DNA from 3 places in the Streptomyces botrytidirepellens genome. Region 1 is predicted to be linked to each of the others. Evidence: riboswitches for the same ligand, from Rfam matches in the RefSeq annotation. Region 1 holds a riboswitch; each other region holds the start of a gene.

The links. A riboswitch is a leader RNA that binds a small molecule or an ion and turns the genes downstream of it on or off. The one in region 1 is predicted to bind cyclic di-AMP.
Region 2: it holds a riboswitch for cyclic di-AMP, as region 1 does, so the genes downstream of both, EEJ42_RS19070 (M23 family metallopeptidase) here and EEJ42_RS25830 (M23 family metallopeptidase) in region 1, are expected to answer to the same signal.
Region 3: it holds a riboswitch for cyclic di-AMP, as region 1 does, so the genes downstream of both, EEJ42_RS45315 (LysM peptidoglycan-binding domain-containing protein) here and EEJ42_RS25830 (M23 family metallopeptidase) in region 1, are expected to answer to the same signal.

Annotation. Positions count from the first base shown of each region.
Region 1 covers NZ_RIBZ01000307.1:7,686-12,610, reverse strand. Annotated here, with positions in the region: gene EEJ42_RS25840 (M16 family metallopeptidase) at 1-864, shown strand, start outside; gene EEJ42_RS25835 (M16 family metallopeptidase) at 885-2,270, shown strand; cyclic di-AMP (ydaO/yuaA leader) riboswitch at 2,495-2,656, shown strand; gene EEJ42_RS25830 (M23 family metallopeptidase) at 2,671-3,465, shown strand; gene EEJ42_RS25825 (GntR family transcriptional regulator) at 3,676-4,473, shown strand; gene EEJ42_RS25820 (HPr family phosphocarrier protein) at 4,587-4,868, opposite strand.
Region 2 covers NZ_RIBZ01000243.1:22,110-27,034, reverse strand. Annotated here, with positions in the region: gene EEJ42_RS19085 (DUF6227 family protein) at 1-111, shown strand, start outside; gene EEJ42_RS19080 (hypothetical protein) at 249-677, shown strand; gene EEJ42_RS19075 (PP2C family protein-serine/threonine phosphatase) at 896-2,113, shown strand; cyclic di-AMP (ydaO/yuaA leader) riboswitch at 2,374-2,504, shown strand; gene EEJ42_RS19070 (M23 family metallopeptidase) at 2,516-3,685, shown strand; gene EEJ42_RS19065 (aldo/keto reductase) at 3,843-4,799, shown strand; gene EEJ42_RS19060 (hypothetical protein) at 4,844-4,925, opposite strand, start outside.
Region 3 covers NZ_RIBZ01000854.1:13,582-18,506, forward strand. Annotated here, with positions in the region: gene EEJ42_RS45305 (cytochrome P450 family protein) at 1-355, shown strand, start outside; gene EEJ42_RS45310 (LysM peptidoglycan-binding domain-containing protein) at 470-1,432, shown strand; cyclic di-AMP (ydaO/yuaA leader) riboswitch at 1,687-1,854, shown strand; gene EEJ42_RS45315 (LysM peptidoglycan-binding domain-containing protein) at 1,861-2,535, shown strand; gene eno (phosphopyruvate hydratase) at 2,620-3,936, shown strand; gene EEJ42_RS45325 (FtsB family cell division protein) at 4,062-4,541, shown strand; gene EEJ42_RS45330 (DUF501 domain-containing protein) at 4,609-4,925, shown strand, end outside.

The DNA.
Region 1 (4,925 bases):
CACACCCCGATCGGCTCGATGGCCGACCTGGACGCCGCCTCCCTGGAGGACGCCCGGGAGTTCTTCCGCACGTACTACGCGCCGAACAACGCGGTGCTGTCCATCGTCGGCGACATCGACCCCGAGCAGACGCTCGCCTGGATCGAGAAGTACTTCGGCACCATCGCCTCCCACGAGGGCAAGCGGCCGCCCCGCGACGGCACGCTCCCCGAGGTCATCGGCGGGCAGCTGCGCGAGGTCGTCGAGGAGGAGGTCCCGGCCCGCGCCCTGATGGCCGCCTACCGGCTGCCGCACGACGGCACCCGCGAGGCCGACGCCGCCGACCTGGCGCTGACCGTCCTCGGCGGCGGCGAGTCCTCCCGGCTGCACAACCGCCTGGTGCGCCGCGACCGTACGGCCGTCGCCGCCGGGTTCGGCCTGCTGCGGCTGGCGGGCGCGCCGTCGCTGGGCTGGCTGGACGTGAAGACCTCCGGTGGGGTCGAGGTGCCCGGCATCGAGGCCGCCGTCGACGAGGAGCTGGCCCGCTTCGCCGAGGAGGGCCCGACGCCGCAGGAGATGGAGCGCGCCCAGGCGCAGATCGAGCGCGAGTGGCTGGACCGGCTGGCCACCGTCGGCGGCCGCGCCGACGAGCTGTGCCGGTTCGCCGTGCTGTTCGGCGACCCGCAGCTGGCGCTGACCGCCGTGGGGCGGGTGCTGGACATCACCGCCGAGGAGGTGCGGGCCGTGGCCGCGGCGAGGCTGCGCCCCGACAACCGGGCCGTGCTGGTCTACGAGCCCGTCCAGGGCGCCGAGGACGCGGACGACGAGTCCTCCGGTGCCGCAGAAGCCGCCGACACCGACGCAGAAGGGGAGGCGGCCCAGTGAGCGACGCCGTCACCGCCACCATGACCTTCCACCCGCAGCCGCAGGGCGGCGCCCCCAAGCCGTGGGCCTTCCCGGCGCCGGAGCGCAGTGAGCTGTCCAATGGGCTCACCGTGCTGCGCTGCCACCGCCCCGGCCAGCAGGTCGTCGCCGTGGAGATCAACCTCGACGCCCCGCTGGACACCGAACCGGCCGGTCTGGACGGCGTCGCCACGATCATGGCGCGCGCCCTGTCCGAGGGCACCGACAAGCACACCGCCGAGGAGTTCGCCGCCGAACTGGAGCGCTGCGGCGCCACCCTGGACGCCCACGCGGACCACCCCGGCGTCCGGGTCTCCCTGGAGGTGCCGGTCTCCCGGCTGCCCAAGGCGCTCGGCCTGCTCGCCGACGCGCTGCGCGCCCCCGCCTTCCCCGACGGCGAGATCGAGCGGCTGGTGCGCAACCGGCTGGACGAGATCCCGCACGAGCTGGCCAACCCGGCCCGCCGTGCCTCCATGGCCCTGGCCAAGGAGCTGTTCCCGGCCGAGTCGCGGATGTCCCGGCCGCGCCAGGGCACCGAGGAGACCATCGAGGGCATCGACGCCGCGGCGGTGCGCGCGTTCTACGAGGCGCACATCCGGCCCTCCACCGCGACCGCGGTCGTCGTCGGCGACCTGGCCGGAGTCGACCTCGACCAGGCGCTCGCCGACACCCTCGGCGCCTGGACCGGAGGCCCGGCCCCGCAGCGCTCGGTCCCGCCGGTCATCGCCGACGACACCGGCCGTGTGGTGATCGTCGACCGGCCCGGCGCGGTCCAGACCCAGCTGCTCATCGGGCGCATCGGCGCCGACCGGCACGACCGCGTCTGGCCCGCCCAGGTGCTCGGCACCTACTGCCTGGGCGGCACCCTCACCTCCCGGCTGGACCGGGTGCTGCGCGAGGAGAAGGGCTACACCTACGGGGTGCGCGCCTTCGGCCAGGTGCTGCGCTCGACGCCGCCCTCGCCGGCCGGGGGCGGCTCGGCGGGCGCCTCGCTGCTGGCGATCAGCGGTTCGGTGGCCACCGAGGTCACCGGCCCGGCGCTGGACGACCTGTGGACGGTGCTGCGGACGCTGAAGGAGGAGGGGCTGACGGACGCCGAGCGCGATGTCGCCGTGCAGAACCTCGTCGGCGTCGCCCCGCTGAAGTACGAGACGGCCGCCGCCGTCGCGGGCACGCTCGCCGACCAGGTCGAGCAGCACCTGCCGGACGACTTCCAGGCGCAGCTGTACGCCCGGCTCGCCGAGGCGGGGACGGTGGAGGCGACCGCGGCGGTCGTGAGCGCCTTCCCGGCCGACCGGCTGGTGACGGTGCTCGTGGGTGACGCCTCGAAGATCGAGGAGCCGGTCAGGGCGCTCGGCATCGGAGAGGTGCGCGTCATCACCGGCTGAACCGCGGTCCGCCGGGCCCGAGATGTCCCTGGACCGGCTCAACGCCCCATCAGAACAAGGGCCCTGGCGTCAAGCGAGACGCCAGGGTCCTCCCGTATGTCCGATTTGAGGGGCGTTTGGTTTGTGGCGAGAACAACAAAAACCCGTAACCGTTTGGTGATCGAAACGCGGCCCGTTTAGCGTCAGTGCGGCTGTTCGCCGGATACCCGCCGCACCCGCGGCACGGACAGTCATCGCCGAGTCCCATGGTGCGAGTGCCAGGGGAGCCGGGGACCCAAACGTCCCTGGGGTGAATCGGACGCCTTCCCCGGCCGGGGGAGGGGCCCGTAGGAGACCTTCCTGCTCCGAACCCGTCAGCTAACCCGGTAGGCGAGAAGGAAGGAAAGGAGTGCGCCACACCATGGCGTTCACCCGTGCTGCCGGGAAGCACCGACGTCCCAGCCAGACCGCCGTCCGTACCGGCGCGAACATCGCTGGCATCACCACGGTCGCCTCGGGCGTCGTCGCCGGCATCGCCGGCCCGGCCCTCGCCGCGACCGGCGAGACGCCGTCTCCCCAGGACACCGGTCTCCGCCAGGCGATGGTGATGGGCGACGGTCTCTCCGACCAGATCGACGCGCAGGCCCAGTCCCAGGAGAGCGCCGCCGAGGCCGCCGCCGCCAAGGCGAAGGCCGAGGCCGTGGCCCGCCAGGAGGCCGCGCGGAAGGCCGACGCGGCCGCGAAGAAGGCCAAGGCGGAGCGCGAGGCCAAGGAGCGCGCCGCGCGTGAGGAGGAGCGCAAGCGCCTCAACACGTTCGTCTCGCCCGTCGACGGCTCCTCCGTCTCCACCGGTTACCAGGCGTCCAGCGGCCTGTGGTCCTCCGGCAGCCACACCGGCATCGACTTCAGCGCCTCCACCGGCACCGAGGTGCAGTCGGTCGGCATGGGTGAGGTCGTCGAGGCGGGCTGGGGCGGCTCGTACGGCAACAACGTCGTCATCAAGATGAACGACGGCACCTACACCCAGTACGGCCACCTCTCCTCGATCGGCGTCTCGGTCGGCCAGAAGGTCACCCCCGGCCAGCAGATCGGCCTGTCCGGCGCCACCGGCAACGTCACCGGCCCGCACCTGCACTTCGAGGCCCGCACCACCGCGGAGTACGGCTCGGACATGGACCCGCTGTCGTACCTGCGCTCGCACGGCGTCAACCTCTGACCCGTCGCCACCCCTGTCGAAAGGCCCCGTCCGCTCCGGACGGGGCCTTCGGCGTTACCCGGCCGGGACGCTCCCCTGTGACCAAAAAATATCCCTGAATTGACTTCGCCCATCGGAAATCCCGGCGGCTTCGAATAGAGTCACTGAACACGCGTCAATCGGATGCGTTTCGCGGGGTTGAGGCGGAGGTTCGACAATGCGGGACCGGAAGTGAACGGGGATACGGCCGCACTCCAGGGCGGTCGCCGGATTTCGGCGCATGCGGTGTGCACGGCGATCCGTGACGACATCATCTCCGGCACCTATCCGCCCGGCAGCCGGCTGACCGAGGAGCTGCTCGCACGGCGCTACGGGGTCTCCCGGGTGCCCGTCCGCGAGGCGCTGCGCACCCTGGAGTCCGAGGGCTTCGTCACGACCCGGCGGCACGCGGGCGCGTGCGTCGCCCAGCCGTCCGAGAAGGAGGCGGCCGACCTCCTGGACATCCGGGCCCTGCTGGAGCCGCTGGGCGCCGCCAGGGCCGCCCAGCGGCGCACCGAGGGGCATCTGAAGGTGCTGCGCGGTCTGGTCCGGCTCGGCCAGGAGCGGGCCCAGCGCGGCCGGCTGGGCGAGCTGCGCTCGCTGGGCGACTGGTTCCACGAGACGCTCGCCCAGGCGTCCGGCAGCCCGAGCCTGGCGGGGATGCTGGTGCAGCTGCGGCGCAAGACGGCGTGGGTGTACGCGTCGGACCCGGCCCGGCAGACCGCGCAGGTGGTCCAGCCCATGCAGCCCGTACAGGCCGCGCCGGGCGTGCCGGGTGCGGCCGGGTGTGCCGACCCGTCGGTGCGCGCCGTCGAGTCCTGGGCGGAGCACGGGGCGATCGTGGACGCGGTCGCGCGCGGCGACGCCGACCGGGCGCGGGCGCTCGCCGCCGCGCACACCGAACGCTCGCTGGCCGAATACCGATTGCGAAACGCGTCCCAGGTGAGAACTTCGAAACATTCCGTAAACACGGCGAGCGGCCGGAATTAACAGCCGCCCGCTATACGGCTCAATGGAATTCGGGATGCGGAAAACAACGGGGCCGCGGTGACCCGTAATGGTTCACCGCGGCCCCGCCGCGCCGAAATGTGATTCGGACGGAATCAGACGGTCTCCGGAAGCTCCTCGAGACCCTCGGCCACCAGCTTCGCCAGACGGTCGAGCGCGACCTCCGCGTCGTCGGCCTCGGAGGCGAGTACGACCTCGTCGCCACCCTGGGCGCCCAGGCCGAGCACGGCGAGCATGGAAGCGGCGTTGACCGGGGCGCCGCCCGCCTTGGCGATCGTGACGGGGACGCCGGCGGCGGTCGCCGCACGGACGAAGATCGACGCCGGGCGGGCGTGCAGGCCCTCGGCCCAGCCGATGTTGACGCGGCGCTCAGCCATGGTGTTGCCCTTCAGATCTGCGGGTGCTGTTGTCTAGACCAGATGATACGGTGTCCG
Region 2 (4,925 bases), on a different contig from region 1:
GAGCACAACCTGACCCGGGACGGGCGGCTGGTGTGCGAGGTGTATCTCGACGAGGTGTCGGCGGAGTTGGCGGCCGACCGCCACGCCCGCGCCCTCGGTGTCGATCTCTGAATACGTCGACACCGGAATGATCCGACAGTGGGCCCATCGGGTGAAGTGCGTGCGCGCCTCCCCGATGTCGCGGTTGTCCTTTCGTTGAATCGCAACGTGTGGTTTTCCGCGGATTCGGCTCTTCTGGAGGAAATCTCGTGAACATCGGAAAGAAGGTTGCTGTCCTGACCGTGGCGGCAGGCGCTCTGATCATCAGTGGCGCGGGCGGTGCCTCGGCCCACAGTGGTGGCGGCTTCAACCCCTGGGGGGTCATCCAGACCAACCACTGCGACACGAAGATCGGCGACATCATCGGTGTCGAAATCGCCGCGCCGGGCGGTGACATCAACGCCGGGGCCGAGTGTCTCAACTTCACCAACAACCCCGCGGCGGTCCAGAGCAACGACTGTGAGACGGCCACCGGCCTCATCACTCCGGTCACCGGCACCGCTCCGGGCGGCGACATCAACGTTGGCGCCAAGTGCACCAACATCGCCATCAGCGACAACCCCTACGGGAACAACGTCAGGAGCTACGGCGACAAGGGCTACGGCGACAAGGGCTACGGCGGCGGCCACGGCTTCTGAGTCCTGACGAACGCCACGGCTTCCCCTGCGGCCCCGGATGCACGCCATCCGGGGCCGCTTCGGTGTTCACCACCGCACATCCGCCGCCCCTCCGCCGCGACGATGAAGCACTTCTGACCCACCCACATGGCCGCCACCGACTCGCAGCGTGCCCCGGCACCCGGAAGCCTGATGACGGGGTAACGGACCAGGGAAAGCGGGAGAAGCCGGTGGTGCGGGTGCGAAGGAGCAGGGCTCGTGCGGGCGCCCGTACGCCCGCCACCGACTCCTCGGGCGCGGCCGCCGGGCTCGTCACGGCCGAGGAGGCCGTCCAGGCCTCGCCGGGGCGCCGACTGGCCCCGTGGACCCCCGCCATCCTCCTGCTCGGCGGCATCGCCTTCGACCTCGCCGCCCCGGCCCCGTACACCGCCTCCCCCTTCTTCGCCGCGGCCCCGCTGGTCGCCGCCTCCCTCTTCCCGCTGCGGCAGACCATCATCACCACGGTCCTCGCCCTCACCGCCGTCTGCCTGCTGGCGGAGCTGCACGGCGTACGGGACCCGACCCAGGCCGCGACCGAGATCGCCACGGTGGCCACCGTCGCCCTGCTCGCGCTCGTGATCAACCGCGTCGTCCGCCGCGGCGACCGGCGGCTGGCGTCGGCGCGCGGCATCGCGGAGGCGGCGCAGCGGGCCGTGCTGCCCGTACCGCCCGCCCGTATCGCCGGGCTGGACGTCGCGGCGCGCTATGTGGCGGCCGAGCGGTACGCGGCGATCGGCGGCGATCTGTACGCGGTGCAGGACACCCCGCACGGCGTACGGCTGATCGTCGGGGACGTCCGCGGCAAGGGGCTCCAGGCCGTGGAGGTCGTCGCGGTCCTCATCGGCGCCTTCCGGGAGGCCGCGGAGCAGGAGGCGACGCTGGAGGGACTCGCGGGGCGGCTGGAGCGGGCGCTGCGGCGCGAGGGCGCCCGGCAGCGGGCCGATCTGGAGGCGTTCGAGGGGTTCACCACCGCCGTCCTCGGCGAGATCCCGCGCGGCGACTCCACCCTCCGCCTCATCAACCGCGGCCACCCGGCGCCGCTGCTGCTGCCCGGCGACGGCGCGGTGCGCCGCCTGGAGCCGGAGACGGCCGCGCTGCCGCTGGGGATGGGCGAACTGGGCGCGTGGCCCGACCGGGTGACGGAGCTGCGGTTTCCCGAGGACGCGACGCTGCTGCTGTTCACGGACGGGGTGACCGAGGCCCGCGACCGGCACGGCACGTTCTACGTCCCCGAGGAGCGGCTGCGCGGCCGCCGCTTCACCGGACCGGGCGGGCTGCTCGACGCGCTGGTGGAGGACGTCGCGCTGCACGCGGGCGGAGAGACCTCGGACGACATGGCCCTGCTCGCGGTCCGGCGCCCACCCGGAACGAACGGAACCACGACCCCCGCTCCGGACACGGACCGTAGCCAACCGTGACGCGCGCGCATAACGATTGACACACGATCAGCCCGCCGGAGGTTTTTACCATCCCTTTTCAACCGGGGTGAAACGCCCCCATCTGTCCTTCCTTGGTTACTAAGTTCATGCCAAAGCTACGCGGATTCTTCAGAAGAGCTTGGAATCATGTCGCGCTCTCTATTAACGTTCGATAACGCAGCGCGGTCGGCACAGCCGTCGCAGAGGCGGCAACCGTGCGCCGTCGCCGAATCCCGTACGTGCAGCGCCAGCACCACCATCAGCACCAGGCACCAGCACCAGGGAACCGGGGAACCACCACCTTGGGGTGAATCGGGTCGAACCTGACCCGTAGGAGACCTTCCTGCTCCGAACCCGTCAGCTAACCCGGTAGGCGAGAGGGAAGGAAAGGAGTGCGCCCCGGTGGCGTCCAACAGGTCCGTACTGGACGAAGCTCCGTACCGCTCGTCGGGTACGGGTCCCGGCACTGCGACCGCGTACGGAGTCGGCTTCGACGCCGGAGCCGGCGCCCGCACCACGGTCGGCCTCGGCGCCGAACCGGATGAGCCGCCCGTAGGCAAGGAAGCCGTCTGGGACGAGTGGAACCCCACCGAGGAGTCCATCGCTCCGCTCCGCGGTCGGCACCGCGTCGGCAAGCAGCGCGGCGGGACCATGGCCCGCAGCGGCGCCGTCCTCGGCGTCGGCGTCATCGCGGCGGTCGGCGCGGGCGGCATGGCGAGCGCCAAGGACCGGCCGACCGTCCCGATCTCCATGCCGGACCTCGCCCACGTCGCCGACGAGGTCAAGGCCCAGCTGCCCGCCGCCAAGGACCTGCCCGGCATCGGCTCCCTGATGGCCGACGACCAGGGCTCCTCCCAGACCACCGCGACCGCCCTCACCACCAGCGGCACCGAGGCGGGCGAGGCGCTGCGCACCCGCATCCTGCGGCAGGCCGAGAGCCAGCAGACCGCGGCGGATGACGACAGACGCGAGAGCGAGGCGCGCGCCGCCGCCAAGGCCGCCGCCGACGACGCCGCGAAGGCCGCCGCCAAGGCCCGCGACCTGGCGGAGCAGAAGAAGGCCGAGGCCGCCGCCAAGAAGAAGGCCGCCGAGGCCGCCGCCAAGAAGAAGGCGGAGGCCGAGAAGGAGGCCGCCGCGAAGGCCGCCGCCGAGCGCCGCGCCCAGGCCTCCACCTCCACGGGGTTCACCCTCCCCGTCGCCTCGTACACCCTGACCGCGGGCTTCGGCCAGGCGGGCGACATGTGGTCCGCCGACCACACCGGCCAGGACTTCGCCGCCCCGACCGGCACCCCGGTCAAGGCGGTGAGCGGCGGCACCATCACCCAGGCGGGCTGGGCCGGATCGTACGGCTACCGCATCGTGCTCAAGCTCGATGACGGCACCGAGATCTGGTACTGCCACCTGTCGTCCATGGTCGTCACCTCGGGCAAGGTGTCCTCGGGCGAGACCATCGGCCGCGTCGGCGCCACCGGCAACGTCACCGGCCCCCATCTCCACTTGGAGGTGCGGCCGGGCGGCGGCTCGCCGATCGCCCCGCTGTCCTGGCTGCGCGACCACGGGCTGAACCCGTGACCCCCTGATCCGGCCGTCGTCGCGGCGACGGCCCCTCGTTCCGGCGGCTCTGGCGCTCTCTCCCCCCTTGACGCCAGGGCCGCCGGTTCTCTGTCCGCGGCCTCCGCTGTGGCCTCCGACGGAATAACCGCCTCCGCCATCAGCGTTGTGGTGACGCATGACTGAGACCCGCAAGGACACCCGTCAGAACATCGGCAGCCTGTCCGTCTTCCCGCTCTCCCTGGGCGGCAACGTCTTCGGCTGGACGGCCGACGAGGCCGAATCCTTCGAGGTGCTCGACGCCTACGTGGCGGCGGGCGGCAATTTCATCGACACCGCCGACGTCTACTCCGCCTGGGCACCCGGCAACGAGGGCGGCGAGTCCGAGACCGTCCTCGGCAAGTGGCTCGCCTCCCGCGGCAACCGCGACGACATCGTCCTCGCCACCAAGGTCGGCGCCGGCGTCCCGGAGCCCCGCGGACTCTCCTCGTCCGCCATCAAGTCCGGCCTCGACGAGTCCCTCCAGCGCCTGGGCACCGACTACGTCGACCTCTACTACACCCACTACGACGACACCTCGGTGCCGGTCGAGGAGATCATCTCCACCCTTGACGAGCTGGTGAAGGCGGGCAAGATCCGCGAGATCGCCGCCTCCAACATCTCCGCCCAGCGCCTCGACGCCGCCCTCGCCTTCTCCGCCCAGGAGGACCTGGCCCGCTACGTCGCCCTCCAGCCCCACTACAACCTGGTCTCGCGCGACACCTTCGAAGGCGAACTGGCCGACGTCGCCGCCCGCCACGGCCTGGCGACGCTCCCGTACTACGCGCTCGCCTCCGGCTTCCTCACCGGCAAGTACCGCCCCGGCACCACGGTCGACAGCGCCCGCTCCACGGGCGCCGCCCAGCACCTGGAGACCGAGCGCGGCCAGAAGGTCCTCGCCGCCCTCGACGACGTGGCCGCCAACCACAACGCCGACCACGCCTCCGTCGCCCTGGCCTGGCTCACCGCCCAGCCCACCGTGGTCGCCCCGGTCGCCAGCGCCCGCACCCCCGCCCAGCTCCCCGCCCTGCTGGCCTCGGTCGACCTCCAGCTCACCAAGCCGGAACTGGACCTCCTCACCTCGGCCTCGGACTGACCCCTGGGCCACGGCGCCGGGACGGCGACGCGCCGTCCCGGCCCCTACGCCCCGTGCCGGTCCGCCAACACCCATGAAGCGGCGGCAACCGCACCGGCGACCCCGAAGACGGACGGCCACGCGCCC
Region 3 (4,925 bases), on a different contig from region 1:
GGAGATGGCCACCTGGCGGTTCGCCACCGAGCCCGTGACCATCGGCGGGCAGCACATCGCCGAAGGAGAACCGGTGTTGGTGGTGCTCGCCGCCGCCGACCGCGACCCCGAGCGCTTCGCCGACCCCGACGTCCTCGACCTCGCCCGCACCGACAACCAGCACCTCGGCTACGGCCACGGCATCCATTACTGTCTGGGCGCCCCGCTGGCCCGCCTCGAGGCGCAGACCGCGCTCGCCACCCTGCTGCGCCGCATCCCCGACCTCCGGCTCGCGGTGGAGCCGGACGACCTGCGCTGGCGCGGCGGGCTCATCATGCGCGGACTGCGCACCCTTCCGGTGACCTGGGGAAAGTGACATCCGGTCAGCCATGTGACCGTGACGTGACCTGAGATACACCGGCTTGTGATGATCGTGTGGCGTCGCTATGTTCAACCGACAAACCGAGCCCCCACACGAGAGGCGATTCGCATGCTTTCCGGGAACGGACGTCACCGCCGCCCCCGCCAGGCTCCGGCCATCGTCGTCGCGGCGGGGGTGACCGGTGCGAGCATCGCCCTCCCGCTCTTCGGGGCGACCGGCGCCCAGGCCGCCCCCGCCGACACATGGGACCAGGTCGCCGAGTGCGAGAGCGCCGGGATGTGGAGCGCCAACGAGGGCAACGGCTTCTACGGCGGCCTTCAGCTGACCCTCGACATGTGGAAGAAGTACGGCGGCACCAGCTACGCCCCGCGCCCCGACCTCGCCAGCCGCTCCCAGCAGATAGCCGTCGCCGAGTCGATCCTCGGCGACCGCGGCCCGGACGCCTGGCCCAGCTGCGCGCTGAACGCCGGGCTGACCGACGGCGGCGACGCCCCGGACGTGAACCCCGGCAGCACGGCGCGCCCCTCGCAGCAGGACGACGCGGAGCGCGAGGACCGCGACCGGTCCGACGCCCGGGACCGCGGCGATTCGGCCGGCAAGGCGCCGGACGCATCGGACCCCTCCGACGCGTCCGCGGAGCCGGAGCGGCCCCAGGACTCGGCCACGCCGGGCGACTCGGACGACTCGAACGACTCCGGCGGCCCGGACGACGACGCGTCCTCCCCGTCCCCCTCTTCCGGCGCGCCTTCTCCCGGCGCGTCCGACCCCTCGCCGACCCCCTCCTCCACCGGGGGCGGCTCCGAAGGTGCCTCCGGCGCACACCGGGGCGAACGGGACGCGGGGGAGCGGCCGAGCGACCACGCCTCGCGCGGCGGTGCCGACAGGGCCGAAAACCCCACGGATGGCGGCTACACAGTGCGTCCGGGTGACAACCTTTCAGCAATCGCCGAAAAGCAGGAATTGGGCGCCGACTGGCGTCGGCTCTACGAGTCCAACGAGAACCTCATCGGAACCGACCCGGATCTCATTCTCCCTGGTCAGCGACTTGATCTCACCGTCAGGGGCCAGTAGTTCGGGGTGATTTGCCCGATCTGGAGCCGGTGAGACATACCTCTCGTCACATTTTCCGGGGCGTCCGAGGTGTCCGGTCTCTCCGCACCCGGCCCCACCTGCGCCGATGTGGGCCGGGTGAGATCGATAACAGCCCTCTTCGCTGCGATAAGGGTGTTTGAACGTTTCCCGCACGTGTGTTTAACGTCTTTCCGCTCGCCACCGCGAGCACCGTCGACCGTCACGCCGAGTCCTGCCGGCGGTCGACCGGTACCGACGCGCCAGCGCCGAAGGCAGGAGCGGGGGACCCAAGGTAAGTGCCGGGAGGCCAGCAAGATCGGCCGAGCGGCTAGGGGTGAAGCAGGGTGCGGACCCCCGCACCCAGCCGGGCAACTCACGCCCGAACCCGACAGCTCACCTCGTAGGCGTCGGTGAGGAAACGAACGAACATGTCCAACGCTCAGGGCAAGCACCGTCGTCCTTCCAAGGCCACTCGTTTCGCCGCGCTCGCCGGCCTCGCCGGAGCCGCTGTGGCCACTCCGCTCATCGGTGCGACGTCCGCCTCTGCCGCCACCACGTCCCAGTGGGACCAGGTCGCGCAGTGCGAGTCCGGCGGCAACTGGTCGATCAACACCGGCAACGGTTACTACGGCGGCCTTCAGTTCTCCTCCTCCACCTGGGCCGCGTACGGCGGTACCGCCTTCGCACCCACCGCCGACAAGGCCGGCAAGGCCCAGCAGATCCAGGTGGCCGAGAAGGTCCTGGCCAGCCAGGGCAAGGGCGCCTGGCCGGTCTGCGGCAAGGGCCTGACCAGCGGCGGCGCCCCGTCCGCCCCGGCGCCGTCCACCCCGTCGCAGAGCCAGTCCGACTCCTCGCAGTCGGCCCCGTCCGCCAAGCCGAAGGCCGCGCCCCGCAGCGCGCCCGAGCACGCCGCGCGTGACCAGGCCCGCGGCCCGATCAAGAAGGGCGACGGCGAGTACAAGGTCAAGTCCGGTGACACCCTCGGCAAGATCGCCAAGGCGGAGGACGTCAAGGGCGGCTGGAAGAAGCTCTTCGAGCTGAACAAGAACATCATCCCGAAGGCCGACCTGATCTTCCCCGGCCAGCAGCTCCACCTGAGCTGAGCAGCCACACCGTAGTCAACGAGCCCCGGCCGGGTGCGCCGCCCCCACGGTGCACCCCGCCGGGGCTTCGGTGCGGTTAGGCTCATGCTGCTACCGAAGTCCCATACGAAGGAGAACCTCGTGCCGTCCATCGACGTCGTCGTAGCTCGCGAGATCCTCGACTCGCGAGGCAACCCCACGGTCGAGGTCGAGGTCGGCCTCGACGACGGCAGCACCGGCCGTGCCGCCGTCCCGTCCGGCGCCTCCACCGGCGCCTTCGAGGCCCTCGAACTCCGTGACGGCGACAAGAACCGCTATGGCGGCAAGGGCGTGGAGAAGGCCGTCCTCGCCGTCATCGAGCAGATCGGCCCCGAGCTGGTCGGTTATGACGCCACCGAGCAGCGCCTGATCGACCAGGCGATGTTCGATCTGGATGCCACTCCGGACAAGTCCTCGCTCGGCGCCAACGCCATCCTCGGCGTCTCCCTCGCCGTGGCGCACGCCGCCTCCGAGGCGTCCGACCTGCCCCTCTTCCGTTACCTCGGCGGCCCGAACGCGCACCTGCTGCCGGTCCCGATGATGAACATCCTCAACGGCGGCTCGCACGCCGACTCCAATGTGGACATCCAGGAGTTCATGATCGCGCCGGTCGGCGCGGAGTCCTTCTCCGAGGCCCTGCGCTGGGGTGCCGAGGTCTACCACACCCTGAAGGGCGTGCTGAAGGAGCGCGGCCTGTCCACCGGTCTCGGTGACGAGGGCGGCTTCGCGCCGAACCTCGACTCCAACCGGGACGCCCTCGACCTGATCGTCGAGGCCATCAAGAAGGCCGGCTACCAGCCCGGCCAGGACATCGCGCTCGCGCTCGACGTCGCCGCCTCCGAGTTCCACAAGGACGGCGTCTACCAGTTCGAGGGCAAGGCCCGCACCGCGTCCGAGATGACCGCGTACTACGCCGAGCTGGTCGAGGCGTACCCGCTGGTCTCCATCGAGGACCCGCTGAACGAGGAGGACTGGGACGGCTGGAAGACGATCACCGAGCAGCTCGGTGACAAGGTCCAGCTGGTCGGCGACGACCTGTTCGTGACCAACCCCGAGCGGCTGGCCCGCGGCATCGAGAACGACACCGCGAACGCCCTGCTGGTCAAGGTCAACCAGATCGGCTCGCTGACCGAGACCCTCGACGCCGTCGAGCTGGCCCAGCGCAGCGGCTTCAAGTGCATGATGTCGCACCGCTCCGGTGAGACCGAGGACGTCACGATCGCCGACCTGGCCGTCGCCACCAACTGCGGCCAGATCAAGACCGGCGCCCCGGCCCGCTCCGAGCGGGTGGCCAAGTACAACCAGCTGCTGCGCATCGAGGAGATCCTCGACGACGCCGCGGTGTACGCGGGCCGCTCCGCCTTCCCGCGCTTCAAGGGCTGACCGCTTCTCGAACCTCGAGGAGCGGACACGTCTGACGCATGTCCCCGGCCCCGGTCCCGTACCGTGGCCGGGGACGGCCCCCACTCAAGCGGGTGCTCAAGCGAAGTCATCACCGGGGAGGCGACGTGCCGGCGGATCGGTTCTCCACCGCGACCAGGCTCAAGGCGCTCGGCGAACACGCCGCCGCCCGGGTCTACCGTGCCCGGATCAAGCGCCGCCGCAGCCGGCTCACCGGCCGGGCCGCCCTCCTCGCGCTGGTCGTCTGCTCCCTGGTGGTCGCGCTGGCCTATCCGATGCGGCAGTACATCTCCCAGCGCTCGGAGATCGCCGACCAGCGGCGCCAGGCCCAGCGCGAGCGCGCCGAGGTGGCCAAGCTGCGCGAGCAGAAGGCCCGGCTGCGCGACCCCGCGTACATCGAGCGGCAGGCCCGCGAGCATCTGCACTATCTGATGCCGGGCGAGACCGGCTTCAGCATGGTGGACCCCGGTGCCCGGGCCGAGCGCTCCACCGACCGGGGCGCGGCCGACCGCCCCTGGTACACCAACCTCTGGGACGCCGTGGACACGGCGGACGCGCCGAAGGCGGCCGCCGCCGCGGACCGCTGACGCGCCGCGCCCGGCGCCCGTCACGGTCGCACCCGGCCCGACACCGATCGAAGAGAACTTTCCCCTCATGGACACGCCCCCTCCGCAGACGGAGCCCACCGCGCCCACCGACGCGGACATCGCCGCCGTCAAGGAGCAGCTGAACCGCCTCCCGCGGGGCCTGCGCGCCGTCGCGCACCGCTGCCCCTGCGGCAACCCCGATGTGGTCGAGACCGCGCCGCGCCTCGAGGACGGCACGCCGTTCCCCACCACGTACTACCTGACCTGCCCGCGCGCCGCGTCCGCGATCGGCACGCTGGAGGCCGAGGGCGTGATGAAGGAGATGACGGCCCGGCTGGGCGAGGACCCCGAACTGGCCGCCGCCTACCGCGCCGCCCACGAGGA